DNA from 2 places in the Bradyrhizobium sp. i1.15.2 genome. Region 2 is predicted to be linked to the other one. Evidence: predicted binding sites of a transcription regulator. Region 2 holds the regulator's gene; the other holds the start of a gene.
What was found. The regulator PhoB, encoded in region 2, activates phosphate uptake and scavenging genes when phosphate is short. The targets are predictions, from matches to a motif close to TGTCATNNANCTGTCAT.
Positions count from the first base shown of each region.

Region 1: phnF (phosphonate metabolism transcriptional regulator PhnF) is a predicted target of PhoB. The motif match lies at 2,675-2,691, and genes of this name have one in related genera.

Region 1 covers NZ_JBEPRQ010000001.1:304,349-310,214, forward strand. The annotation lists gene ABIB80_RS01495 (alpha-D-ribose 1-methylphosphonate 5-phosphate C-P-lyase PhnJ) at 1-425, opposite strand, end outside; gene ABIB80_RS01500 (carbon-phosphorus lyase complex subunit) at 422-1,525, opposite strand; gene phnH (phosphonate C-P lyase system protein PhnH) at 1,528-2,136, opposite strand; gene phnG (phosphonate C-P lyase system protein PhnG) at 2,141-2,554, opposite strand; gene phnF (phosphonate metabolism transcriptional regulator PhnF) at 2,725-3,456, shown strand; gene phnE (phosphonate ABC transporter, permease protein PhnE) at 3,566-4,414, opposite strand; gene phnE (phosphonate ABC transporter, permease protein PhnE) at 4,411-5,295, opposite strand; gene phnD (phosphonate ABC transporter substrate-binding protein) at 5,372-5,866, opposite strand, start outside.
Region 2 covers NZ_JBEPRQ010000001.1:486,680-492,545, forward strand. The annotation lists gene argF (ornithine carbamoyltransferase) at 1-151, opposite strand, end outside; gene ABIB80_RS02370 (aspartate aminotransferase family protein) at 151-1,353, opposite strand; gene ABIB80_RS02375 (GcrA family cell cycle regulator) at 1,809-2,321, shown strand; gene phoB (phosphate regulon transcriptional regulator PhoB) at 2,541-3,248, opposite strand; gene phoU (phosphate signaling complex protein PhoU) at 3,272-3,988, opposite strand; gene pstB (phosphate ABC transporter ATP-binding protein PstB) at 4,000-4,821, opposite strand; gene pstA (phosphate ABC transporter permease PstA) at 4,818-5,663, opposite strand; gene pstC (phosphate ABC transporter permease subunit PstC) at 5,668-5,866, opposite strand, start outside.

The DNA of each region.
Region 1 (5,866 bases), 180 kb from region 2:
CGCCGCGTCTCCGTCTCGCGCGGCTCGAGGAAACGCAGCGGCTCCGGGATCGGCACCTGATAGACCAGCACCTGATTTGCGTGCAGCGACGTCTCCGGGATGCGGTGACGGGTCTGGATCACGGTCGCATCTTCAGTCGCGGTTGTCGTGGCGACGCCGGCGGTCTTGGCGAAGAATTTGCGGATCGAGATCGCGTTGGTGGTGTCGTCAGACCCCTGGTCGATCACCTTCAGCACGTCCTGTGGCCCGAGGATCGCAGCGGTGACCTGGACGCCGCCGGTGCCCCAGCCATAGGGCATCGGCATTTCACGGCTGGCGAACGGCACCTGATAGCCGGGGATCGCGATCGCCTTGAGGATCGCCCGGCGGATCATCCGCTTGGTCTGTTCGTCGAGATAGGCGAAATTGTAGGCCGGCGCGTTCATTCCGCGGCCTCCTTCATGGCGTCGGGCGCATTGGCATCAGCGAATTCCTTGCGCAGCTTGCGCAACAGGCCGAGCTCGGACTGGAAGTCGACGTAATGCGGCAGCTTCAGGTGCTCGACGAAGCCGGTCGCCTGGACGTTGTCCGAATGCGACATCACGAATTCTTCGTCTTGCGCGGGTGCGAGTGCCTCTTCGCCGAGCTCGCGCGCGCGCAACGCGCGGTCGACCAGCGCCATCGACATGGTCTTGCGCTCGCTCTGGCCAAAGGCGAGGCCATAGCCGCGGGTGAAGCACGGCGCCTCCGTCGCGGAGCCCTTGAACTGGTTGACCATCTGACACTCGGTGAGCTCGATCGAGCCGAGCGGCACGGCGAAGCCGACGTCTTCCGCCGAAAATTCGACATCGACCTCGCCGAAGCGGATTTCGCCGGCGAAGGGATGGTTGCGGCCGTAGCCGCGCTGGGTGGAATAGCCCATCGCCAGCAGAAACCCTTCGTCGCCACGCGCGAGATTTTGCAGGCGCAGGTCGCGGTCCGCCGGGAAATTCAGCGGCTCGCGGGTGAGGTCGCCGACGTTGACGCCCTCTTCGGCCTGCGGCGAGGGCTCGATCAGGCCGTCGCGGCCGAGAATATCCGTCACCCGCGGCGTGGGCACCGTGGAGGCTTCGGCCGTCGCCGGCGCCTCCGGCACAAAACCTTCGGCGAGCGAGGGATCGAGCAGGCGGTGGGTATAGTCGAAGGTCGGGCCGAGAATCTGGCCGCCGGGAATGTCCTTGAAGGTCGAGGACACCCGCCGCTGCACCCGCATCGCGCCGGTCTCGACCGGCTCGCTCGCGCCGAAGCGCGGCAGCGTGGCGCGGAAGGCGCGGATCAGGAAGATCGCCTCGATCAAATCGCCGCGCGCCTGCTTGATCGCGAGCGCCGCGAGCTCGCGGTCATAGAGCGAGCCTTCGCTCATGACGCGGTCCACGGCGAGGCCAAGCTGCTCCGAAATCTGGTCGAGGGAAATTTCCGGCACGCCTTGATCGCCGCGCCGCGCACTGGCGAGCAGGCGATGGGCGTTCTCGATGGCGCGTTCGCCGCCTTTGACTGCGACATACATGCTTAGCTTCCCTTGCTCACGACGCGCGTGGTGCGCGGGACCGCAACCACGGCATCATCCGCGACCAGGACCACATCGATGCCGCGCGGAAACAGCGCTTCGTTAATACGAAGTCGCTCGAACAGGTCGAACGGCTTGATCGAGGCCTTGAGCGTCGCGACGCCGTCGATGCCGGGACCGCGCAGCTCGAAGCTGCGCCCCGAATGCAGGCTCTCGACCTGAAGGATCAGCGTGGTCGACCGGTCCGGATATTCGCTGGTGCCGAGCGCGAAGCGCTCGAGCGAAGGCAGCGCCCCGCCTTCGCTGATCAGCGCGAAGCTGACGATCGAGGAATCCTGCACCACCGGCGCGCCCGTGTGGAACTTCAGCCATTTTGTCACGTCGGTGCTTTCCGACATGCGCGCATCGAGCCAGAGCGGCGTGTCGTGATCGAACAGCGTCAGCGCGATCGCGGCCGTGCCGCGCATCATCACATGAGGCGCGCCTGATGTCGGCACGATGCGCTGGACCGACCCCGGCCGCGCCATCGCGTCCATGACCGAGCGAAAGGTCGATTGCGCCGACAGCACCTTATCGGCGAACCCCGGCGGCAGTTCCGCAATCGTGGTCATGATCTCACCCCTCACCGCGCACCATGGTGTAGAAATCAACTTTCGTCGCGGCGGTCTCGGCCGCAGCCTGTTTACGCCTGACCATCAGCTGCACGCGCAACGGCGCGATGATGTCCCGCTCCACCGCGCCACTGAAATCGCTGGACTGCACCAGCGCATCGCACAGCGCAATCAGCCGCGCCTTCTCACCGTCGCGACCGAGCGTGTAACCGAAACCGACCTCGCCGCTCGCAAGCCGCACCGCAGCCCGCGACACCGTCGCTTCGCCGAGATTGAATGGCGCACCGTCGCCGCCGACCCGGCCGCGCAGCATGACGAGGCCGTTTTCCGGCGCGCGCAGATCCTGATGCGCCGGCAAAGCGAGAGCGCGGAGGCGAGCGGCGATCTCGCCCGCCTCCGCGTGCGCCAGCACGGCCATTGCGGCCTTGCGCTGGGCTTGCTGATTGTTGTGCTGGGTCACCAGATCCACCGAAACTTTCTGCAGAACTTGCCGAATCCAAGTTGTCTATGATACTAGACAACTTCATACGGGAGCGCCATGACTGTTTCGTGACAAAGGCGTGATTTCTGGAGTAGCTTCCGAGCCACATGAGCATGCAGGACACAGCCTCCTCCGGCGTGGCGTTGTGGCGCCTCGTTGCCGACGGCATCGAGCGCGGCATCGCCGACGGCCGCTTTGCGGCCGGCGACAAGCTGCCGGGCGAGGTGGAGATCGCCGAAACCTATCGCGTGAACCGCCACACCGTGCGACGCGCGCTGGCCGCGCTTGCCGAGCGCGGCATCGTGCGGGCCGAACGCGGCAGCGGAACCTATGTCGAGGCGCAGAAGCTCGCTTATCCACTGCGCTCGCGGACCCGTTTCTCCGAGATCGTCGGCGCGGACGGCCGCGAACCGCATGGCCGCTTGATCGAAGCGTCCGATGATGTCGCGACCCGCGAACTCGCGCGGGAACTTGGATTGAAGGCCGGCGCACCGTTGGTGCGGATCGAGGCGATGCGCCTCGCCGACCGCACGCCGATCTGCGTCTCCACGACGTGGCTGTCGGCGCAGCTGTTCCCGGGTGCGGGCGACGTCTTTGCTGCCACCCGCTCGATGACGAAATTGCTCGAGCATTACGGCGTCCGCGACTATCGCCGCGGCGCGACCCGGATCACCGCCGGCATTGTCGACGCCACCGACGCCGCGCGGCTCGATCTGGCGCTGGGACGACCGATCCTGGTGGTCGATGCCACCGACCACGATCTCGACGGCAAGCCGCTGGTGACCAAGCATTCGCGCTTTGCCGCGGAGCGGGTGGAATTTCTGGTGGAGAACGGGTGAAGAATCGTAGGGTGGGCAAAGGCGCGCTTGCGCCGTGCCCACCATCTATCCAACGTCGCGATTGAAGTGGTGCGCACGCTTCGCTTTGCCCACCCTACGAAATCGGTGATCAGGCCACCGCCCTTCGCCCAATAATCGCAAACCGCAATTTGCCCGAAACGAAATCGATCGCGGCGACCGCGACCAGGATCATCAGGATCAGGAACGACACTTTCTGCCATTCCAGCACGCGGATCTGCTCGGCGAGCTGGAGGCCGATGCCGCCGGCACCGACGATTCCGATGATGGTAGCCGAACGCGTGTTCGACTCGATGAAATAGAGCACTTGGCCGGCGATCACGGGCAAAACCTGCGGCAGCAGACCGAAGCGGATCTCGTGCAGCGCACTGCCGCCGGAGGCGCGGATGCCCTCGACCTGCTTCTGGTCGGCGCCCTCGATCGCCTCCGAGAACAGTTTTCCAAACGCGCCGAAATCCGACACGGCAATGGCGAGCACGCCGGCAAACGGGCCGAGCCCGACTACGTTGATCCATACCAGCGCCCAGATCAGCGTGTCGACGCCGCGGATCGAATCCAGGAAACGTCGAATCGGGAAGCGCAAAATGCTCGACGGCACGACATTACGGGCGGCAAGAAGACTGACCGGCAGTGCGAACAGCGCGGCGAGCGTCGTGCCGAGCAGCGCGATCGACAGCGTCTCGCCCAGCGCCTTCAGATAGACCGGCAGCGACGAGCCGGGATCCGGCGGGATCATCATCAGGCTGATCCAGCCGAGCTGGTTGAGGCCCGCGACGAACCGCGACGGCGAGAAGTCGAGATCGACGAGGCCGTAAATCAGGATCGCGAGCGCCGCGACGATCATCGCCGGCATGGCGAGCCGCGCCGAGGCCGGCCGGTCGAACACGTCAGGATAGCGCGCGCGAAGCGCCGCGGTATCGGTCTCCTGCGGTCCCGTCACGTCCGCGCCTCCTTGCCGAACAGGCGGCCGCGCAGCCAGCCGGTGCTGATGTCGATGATGAAGACCGTGACGATGATGGTGAGCAGGATCGCGCTGACGTCGGAGTAGTAGAACTTGCGGATGGCGACGACGAGCTCCTGGCCGATGCCACCGGCACCGACAAAGCCCATCACGGAGGCCTCGCGGACGTTGATCTCGAAACGCAGCAGCGCGTAGCTGGCATAGCCTGCCATGACCTGCGGCAGGATGGCGAAGCGCATACAGGAGAGCCAGCTTGCGCCGGTCGAGCGAACGCCTTCGACCGGCTTCATGTCGGCGTTCTCGACGATCTCCGAGAACAGCTTGCCGAGCGCGCCGGTGGAGTGAATCGCAATTGCGAGCACACCCGCCATCGGACCGAGACCGAAGGCGATCACGAAGATCAGCGCAAACACGATGCCGGGCACCGTGCGGGCGAATTCGAGCAGGCGCCGCACCGTGAAACGCAGCCAGGGCGCGGGCGAGGTGTTTTCAGCAGCGAAGAAGTTGAGGCAAAATGCAAAAACCGCGCCGATCAACGTGCCGACATAGGAGATCAGCACGGTCTCGCCCAGCATCTTCAGCCATTTGCGCCAGCCCCACAGCCACTCGCCGACATCGGTCCAGACCCGCTGTCCGTTGTCGAGTGTAAGGATGCGGTCGAAATAGCTGATGAAGTTGCCGTAATGGGTGAACAGCGTGCGCAGATTCACTTCGGCGCCGAACGCGGCCAGACACAGTGCAGCGGCGAAGATCACGGCTCCAAACAGGAGTCGGAGCCGCCTGCGCGCGACCGCCTGGCGATAGGCGGCGTTGAGCACGGCGAGCTGCTGCTCGGGAAGGATCGAAACCGCGACGGTCATCTGATCAGGAAAGGTGGTCGATCAAAGAGAAAGAGCCGGGTCCATCGACCCGGCTCCAGTGGCATCGTCCCGATACTCAGGACGCCTTCTTCTTACGCAGCGCATCGACGAACTTGATCAGCTCGATCGTGCCATCCCAATCCTTGGTGGTCGCGGGATGAAAACCCTTCTTCTGGCCGTCCTGGAGGCGATCGAAGGCCGCCTTGTCCTTGGCCGGCGCGTCGAAGAACGCCTTGGCGATGGCGGCCTTGGCCTCTTCCGGCAGGTCGGAATTGTAGGCATAGGGGCCGTTGATGATGGGCGCCGATTTGTGGATGATGCGGAAATCGTCCTTCTTCATCGCCGAGCCGTCGGCATTCTTCAGCATGCCCTTGGTCAGCATCTGCGCCAGCGTCGAATCGTCATCGCTGGTCCACTGGTTGGCGGCAACGTCGACAGTGCCCTGCGCCAGCGCCAGGATCGCGTTCTCATGGCTGCCGGTGAAGACGACCTTGCTGAAATAGGTGTCGGCATCCGCGATGCCCATCTTGTCGAGCTCGAAGCGCGGCACGTTGTTGCCGGAGGTCGAGTT
Region 2 (5,866 bases):
CGAGCGGCCTGACCGGCTGATGCGCCTTCTGCTTCGCCTTCATCGCGGAGGACGCGGCCAGCATGCGCTTGAGCTCCGACAGCGGCAGCTCGTTGATATCGAGGAAGTGCTTCGGTGTTTTCTTGGGTGTATTATCGGGCGACTTGCTCATCAGCTTGCCGCCCGCTTGTTGCCGGACAACGCCGTGCAGGCGCGCTCGAGCCGCCCGACGCTGTCCTCGATCTCGGCCTCGGTGACGATCAAAGGCGGCAGGAAACGCACGACATTGTCACCGGCGCCGACGGTGAGCAGCTTTTCGGCGCGCAAGGCGGCAACGAGATCGCCGGAAGGCACCACGGCCTTGATGCCGATCAGGAGGCCCTCGCCGCGCACTTCGCTGACGACATCGCCATGACGGTCGATCACGGAGGCGAGCTTCTGCTTGAGCAGCAGCGACATCCTCTGCACGTGGTCGAAGAAGCCGGGCTTGAGCATGACGTCGAGCACGGCATTCGCCGCCGCGATCGCGAGCGGATTGCCGCCGAAGGTCGAGCCGTGCGAGCCCGGCGTCATGCCGGACGCCGCTTCCGCGGTCGCAAGGCAGGCGCCGATCGGGAAGCCGCCGCCGAGCGCCTTGGCCAGCGACATCACGTCGGGTTCGACGCCAAGGCGGCGGTACGCGAACAGATCGCCGGTGCGGCCCATGCCGGTCTGCACCTCGTCGAAGGCGAGCAACAGGCCGCGCTCGTCGCAGAGCTGGCGCAACGCCCTCAGGAAGGCAGGCGTTGCCGAACGCACACCGCCCTCGCCCTGGATCGGCTCGATCAGGATGCCGGCGGTCTGCGGACCGATCGCCTTTTTCACTGCCTCGAGATCGCCATGCGCAACCTGGTCGAAGCCCTCCATGGGTGGGCCGAAACCTTCGAGATATTTTGCCGAACCCGTCGCGGCCAGCGTCGCCAGCGTGCGGCCATGGAAGGCGCCTTCGAAGGTGATCATGCGATAGCGGTCTGGATGGCCCTTCGCGGCGTGATAGCGGCGCACGACCTTGATCACGCATTCCAGCGCTTCGGCGCCGGAATTGCAGAAGAACACGAAGTCCGCGAAACTTTCATTGCACAGGCGCGCGGCAAGCTTTTCGCCGTCCGGGCTCTGGAACAGGTTCGACATGTGCCAGAGCTTCGTGGCCTGTTCCTGCAACGCCGCGACCAGCGCCGGATGGGCATGGCCGAGCGCATTCACCGCCACCCCGGAGGTGAAATCGAGATAGCGCTCGCCATTGGTCGCGATCAGCCAGCAGCCTTCGCCACGCTCGAAACCGAGGTCGGACCTGGCGAAAACGGGGAGCAAATGCGGCGCTGCGCTGTTAGTCATGACGGTCACTTGAATGTTGCGGACGGTGTAAGCGTGCATTACGCAACGCACCATCGACCGGCCCGGAAAACGAAACGTGCCGCCTCTTGAGGGCGGCACGTGCGACTATCTTAGGCCTGGTGAAACGGGTGTCAATGCCGCCCGGAAAGCCTCGCGAAACGCTGAATCCGTAGTCTTGCGGTGCCGATTTTGCGGGATTTAGCCACGGAACATGTGGAAGCGAGTCGGCGGACTCTTGCGCGGGAGTCACGCCATATTGTAGCGTTTGGATTGTCAGATACGACATCTCGTGCAGTGGTTCTGATCTTTAAGTCCTTATGTACCGGCGTAAACGTTCGGGCGTTCAAGACGCGCCCGGCGAGCCTTAAGGGATTCTGGCGGCACGGGTTTTTGAAGGCTTAGGCATTCGCTGCGAGGCCCCAGGATGGCTGGCGCGCAGCGAGGGAAAGGGTGCAATGACGGTTTTGACCTGGTCCGATGATCGCGTCGAGCAGCTGAAAAAGCTCTGGGAGGCCGGACTTTCGGCCAGCCAGATCGCGGCGGAGCTCGGCAATGTGACCCGCAATGCCGTGATCGGCAAAGTGCACAGGCTCGGTCTTTCGGGCCGCGCCAAGAGCCCATCATCGGCAGCGCCCCGGCCGCGCAAGGCGCGCCCCGCGCAGCACATGATGCGGGTGAGCCGCCCGATCTCGCGCGGCAACACCGCGCTGGCGCAGGCCTTCGAGGTCGAGGCTGAGCCGGATCCGGTCACCTACGACAACGTGGTGCCGATGAGCCAGCGGCTGTCGCTGCTCGAATTGAACGAGGCGACCTGCCACTGGCCGGTCGGCGATCCCTCGAGCCCGGACTTCTTCTTCTGCGGTGGACGGGCGCTGTCCGGCCTGCCCTATTGCGCCCAGCACTCGCGTGTTGCGTACCAGCCGGCGTCGGATCGGCGCCGCGCACCGGTGAAGCCGGGTCCGCGGTAATCAGGGCAAGTCGTCGCGCAAAGACAGTTCAATAATTTCAGTGTCGTCCTGGCGAAAGCCAGGACCCATACTCCGAGCACGCAGTAGTCGTGCGAAAGGGGTAACTCTGAGTCTTCGCCAAACCACTCCCTGTGGTTATGGGTCCCGGATCAGCGCTCGCTTGTCCGGGACGACATCGGAGAATGCAGGGACAGCTCGCCAACAAACAAGCCTGCAACCCTACACCTGCTCCGCCTTCGCAAACCGATCATCCAGCGCGTAGCCGGCGCCGCGGACGGTGCGGATCGGGTCTTGCTCGCGGCCGAGATTGAGCAGCTTGCGCAGGCGGCCGATATGCACGTCGACGGTACGCTCGTCGATATAGATGTCGCGGCCCCAGACGCTGTCGAGCAGTTGCTCGCGCGAGAACACCCGGCCCGGATGCTCCAGGAAGAACTCCAGCAGGCGATATTCGGTCGGACCGAGATCGATCGGCCGGCCCGATCGCGCCACGCGGCGCTTGTCACGGTCGAGCTCGATGTCGCCAAAAGCAAGCACGGTGGCGAGCCGCTCCGGGCTTGCACGCCGCAGCAGGCCCTTCACGCGTGCCAGCAGCTCCGGCACCGAGAACGGCTTGACGATGTAATCGTCGGCGCCGGTCGCAAGACCCCGCACCCGCTCGCTCTCCTCACCGCGCGCGGTGAGCATGATGATCGGGAGCTGCTTGGTCTCGGGACGGGTGCGAAGCCGCCGGCACAATTCGATGCCTGACAGGCCCGGCAGCATCCAGTCGAGCACGATCAGATCGGGGATGTGCTCCTTGAGGCGGGTGTCGGCGTCGTCGCCGCGCATCACCGTCTCGACGTCATAGCCGTCGCCTTCGAGGTTGTAGCGGAGAAGCTCGGTCAGGGCTTCCTCGTCCTCAACCACCATAATGCGTGCGCCCATCGCGTCGTCGCTCCCTTAAGTCTTCAGGTGTTCGGTACCGTGTTGGCGAAGGTCGTCATGTCGCCCTTCGGCCGCTTGTCGGTGATCGCCTGGCCCTCGATCATGTAGAACACGGTCTCGGCGATGTTGGTGGCGTGGTCGCCGATCCGCTCGATGTTCTTGGCGCAGAACATCAGGTGAATACAGAACGAGATGTTGCGCGGATCCTCCATCATGTAGGTGAGGAGCTCGCGGAACAGCGAGGTGCAGATGGCGTCGACTTCCTCGTCGCCCTTCCACACCGCCATCGCCGCCGGCAAATCATGCGCGGCATAGGCGTCCAGCACCGACTTGACCTGCTGCTGCACGAGGTCGGTCATGTGCTCGAGGCCGCGGAACAGCTTGAGCGGATGGAAGTCCGTCTCCAGCGCCGCGACGCGCTTGCCCATGTTCTTGGCGAGGTCGCCGATGCGCTCGAGATCGGTCGCGACGCGCATGGCGCCGACGATCTCGCGCAGATCGACCGCCATCGGCTGGCGGCGGGCGATGGTGAGCACCGCACGCTCCTCGATGCGCTTCTGCAGCGCGTCGAGCTCGGTGTCGATGGCGACGACGCGCTGGCCGAGCGGGACGTCGCGGCGGATCAGCGCGTCGACGGACTCGACGATCATGCGCTCGGCGATGCCGCCCATCTCGGCGACCAGGCGGGTGAGTTCCTGGAGGTCGGTGTCGAAAGCCTTTGCGGTATGTTCGGAAGCCATGTCGCGTCTCCTCAGCCGAACCGGCCGGTGATGTAATCCTGCGTGCGCCGGTCGGTCGGCGACGTGAAGATCTTGCTGGTGTCGTCGAACTCGATCAGCTCGCCGAGATACATGAAGGCGGTCTTGTCGGAGACGCGCGCCGCCTGCTGCATGTTGTGGGTGACGATCGCGATCGTGTAATCCTCGGACAGCTCCTGGATCAGCTCCTCGACCTTGGCGGTCGAGATCGGGTCGAGCGCCGAACAGGGTTCGTCGAACAGGATCACCTCGGGCCGCACCGCGACGGTGCGGGCGATGCAGAGGCGCTGCTGCTGGCCGCCGGAGAGCGACAGGCCGGAGGCGTTGAGCTTGTCCTTGACCTCGTTCCACAGCGCGCCGCCGCGCAGCGCCTTCTCGACGCGGCCGTCCATTTCGGACTTCGAGATCTTCTCATACAGGCGGATGCCGAACGCGATGTTCTCGTAGATCGTCATCGGGAACGGCGTCGGCTTCTGGAACACCATGCCGACGCGGGCGCGCAGCAAATTGAGGTCCAGCTTGCCGTCGAGGATGTTGGTCTGGTCGAGCATCAGCTGACCAGTGGCGCGCTGGCCGGGATAGAGGTCGTACATCCGGTTGAAGATGCGCAGCAGGGTCGACTTGCCGCAGCCCGACGGACCGATGAACGCCGTGACGCGATTGGCGCCCAGCGTCAGGTTGATGTTCTTCAGCGCGTGGTGCTCGCCGTAATAGAAGTTCAGGTTGCGCACGGTCACCTTCGGGGGCGCCTCCGGCAGCACCGGCGCGTGGGGCAGCCCACCGGCCGCGCTCATCGATACGGAAAGATCACTCATTTTGCGGTCCTCTCGGCGCCAAGGATGCGCGCGCCAATATTAAGGGCAAGAACGGTCAGGGTGATGAGCAGCGCCCCGCTCCAGGCCAATTGCTTCCAATAGGCATAGGGGCTCTGCACGAAGTTGTTGATGGTGACAGGCAGGTTCGCCATCGTCTTATTCAGGCCGAGGCTGAAGAACTGGTTCGACAGCGCGGTGAACAGCAGCGGCGCAGTTTCACCGGCGACGCGAGCGGTTGCGAGCAGCACGCCGGTGATGAGGCCGGAGCGCGCGGCGCGATAAGCGATCCGCTTGATCACCAGCGAACGCGGCAGGCCGAGCGCCGAGGCCGCCTCGCGCAGCGCGTTCGGCACCAGCAGCAGCATGTCCTCGGTCGTGCGCAGCACCACCGGGATCACGATGACCGCGAGCGCGAGCGAGCCTGCGATCGCCGAGAAGCCGCGCATCGGCACCACCACCGCGCCGTAGATGAACAGGCCGATGATGATCGAGGGCGCCGAGAGCAGGATGTCGTTGATGAAGCGGATCACCGAGGTCAGCCGGTCATTGCGGCCGTATTCGGCGAGATAGGTGCCGGCGAACATGCCGAGCGGCGCGCCAATGCCGACGCCGATCACGGTCATGATCAGCGAGCCGACGATGGCGTTGAGCAGGCCGCCCTCGTTCGATCCGGGAGGCGGCGTGTTCTCGGTGAACAGCTGGACATTGAGTCCCGCCAGTCCATTGTAGAGCAGCGTGATCAGGATCAGCGCGAGCCAGGTGACGCCGAAGGCCGTTGCGGCGATGCAGAGCCCGCGAACGACGATGTCCTTGCGGCGGCGGCGTGAATAGATCGGATTCATGGCGCTAGTTCCCCGCCTTCTTTTCCAGCCGCATCAGCATCAGCCGCGCCGCTGCGAGCACGAAGAAGGTCAGCACGAACAGCAGGAGGCCGAGCAGGATCAGGCCGGACTGGTGCAGGCCGTCGCTCTCGGCGAACTCGGATGCGATCGCCGCCGAGATCGTGGTGCCGGGGGCGAAGATCGAGGACGAGATCCGGAACGAG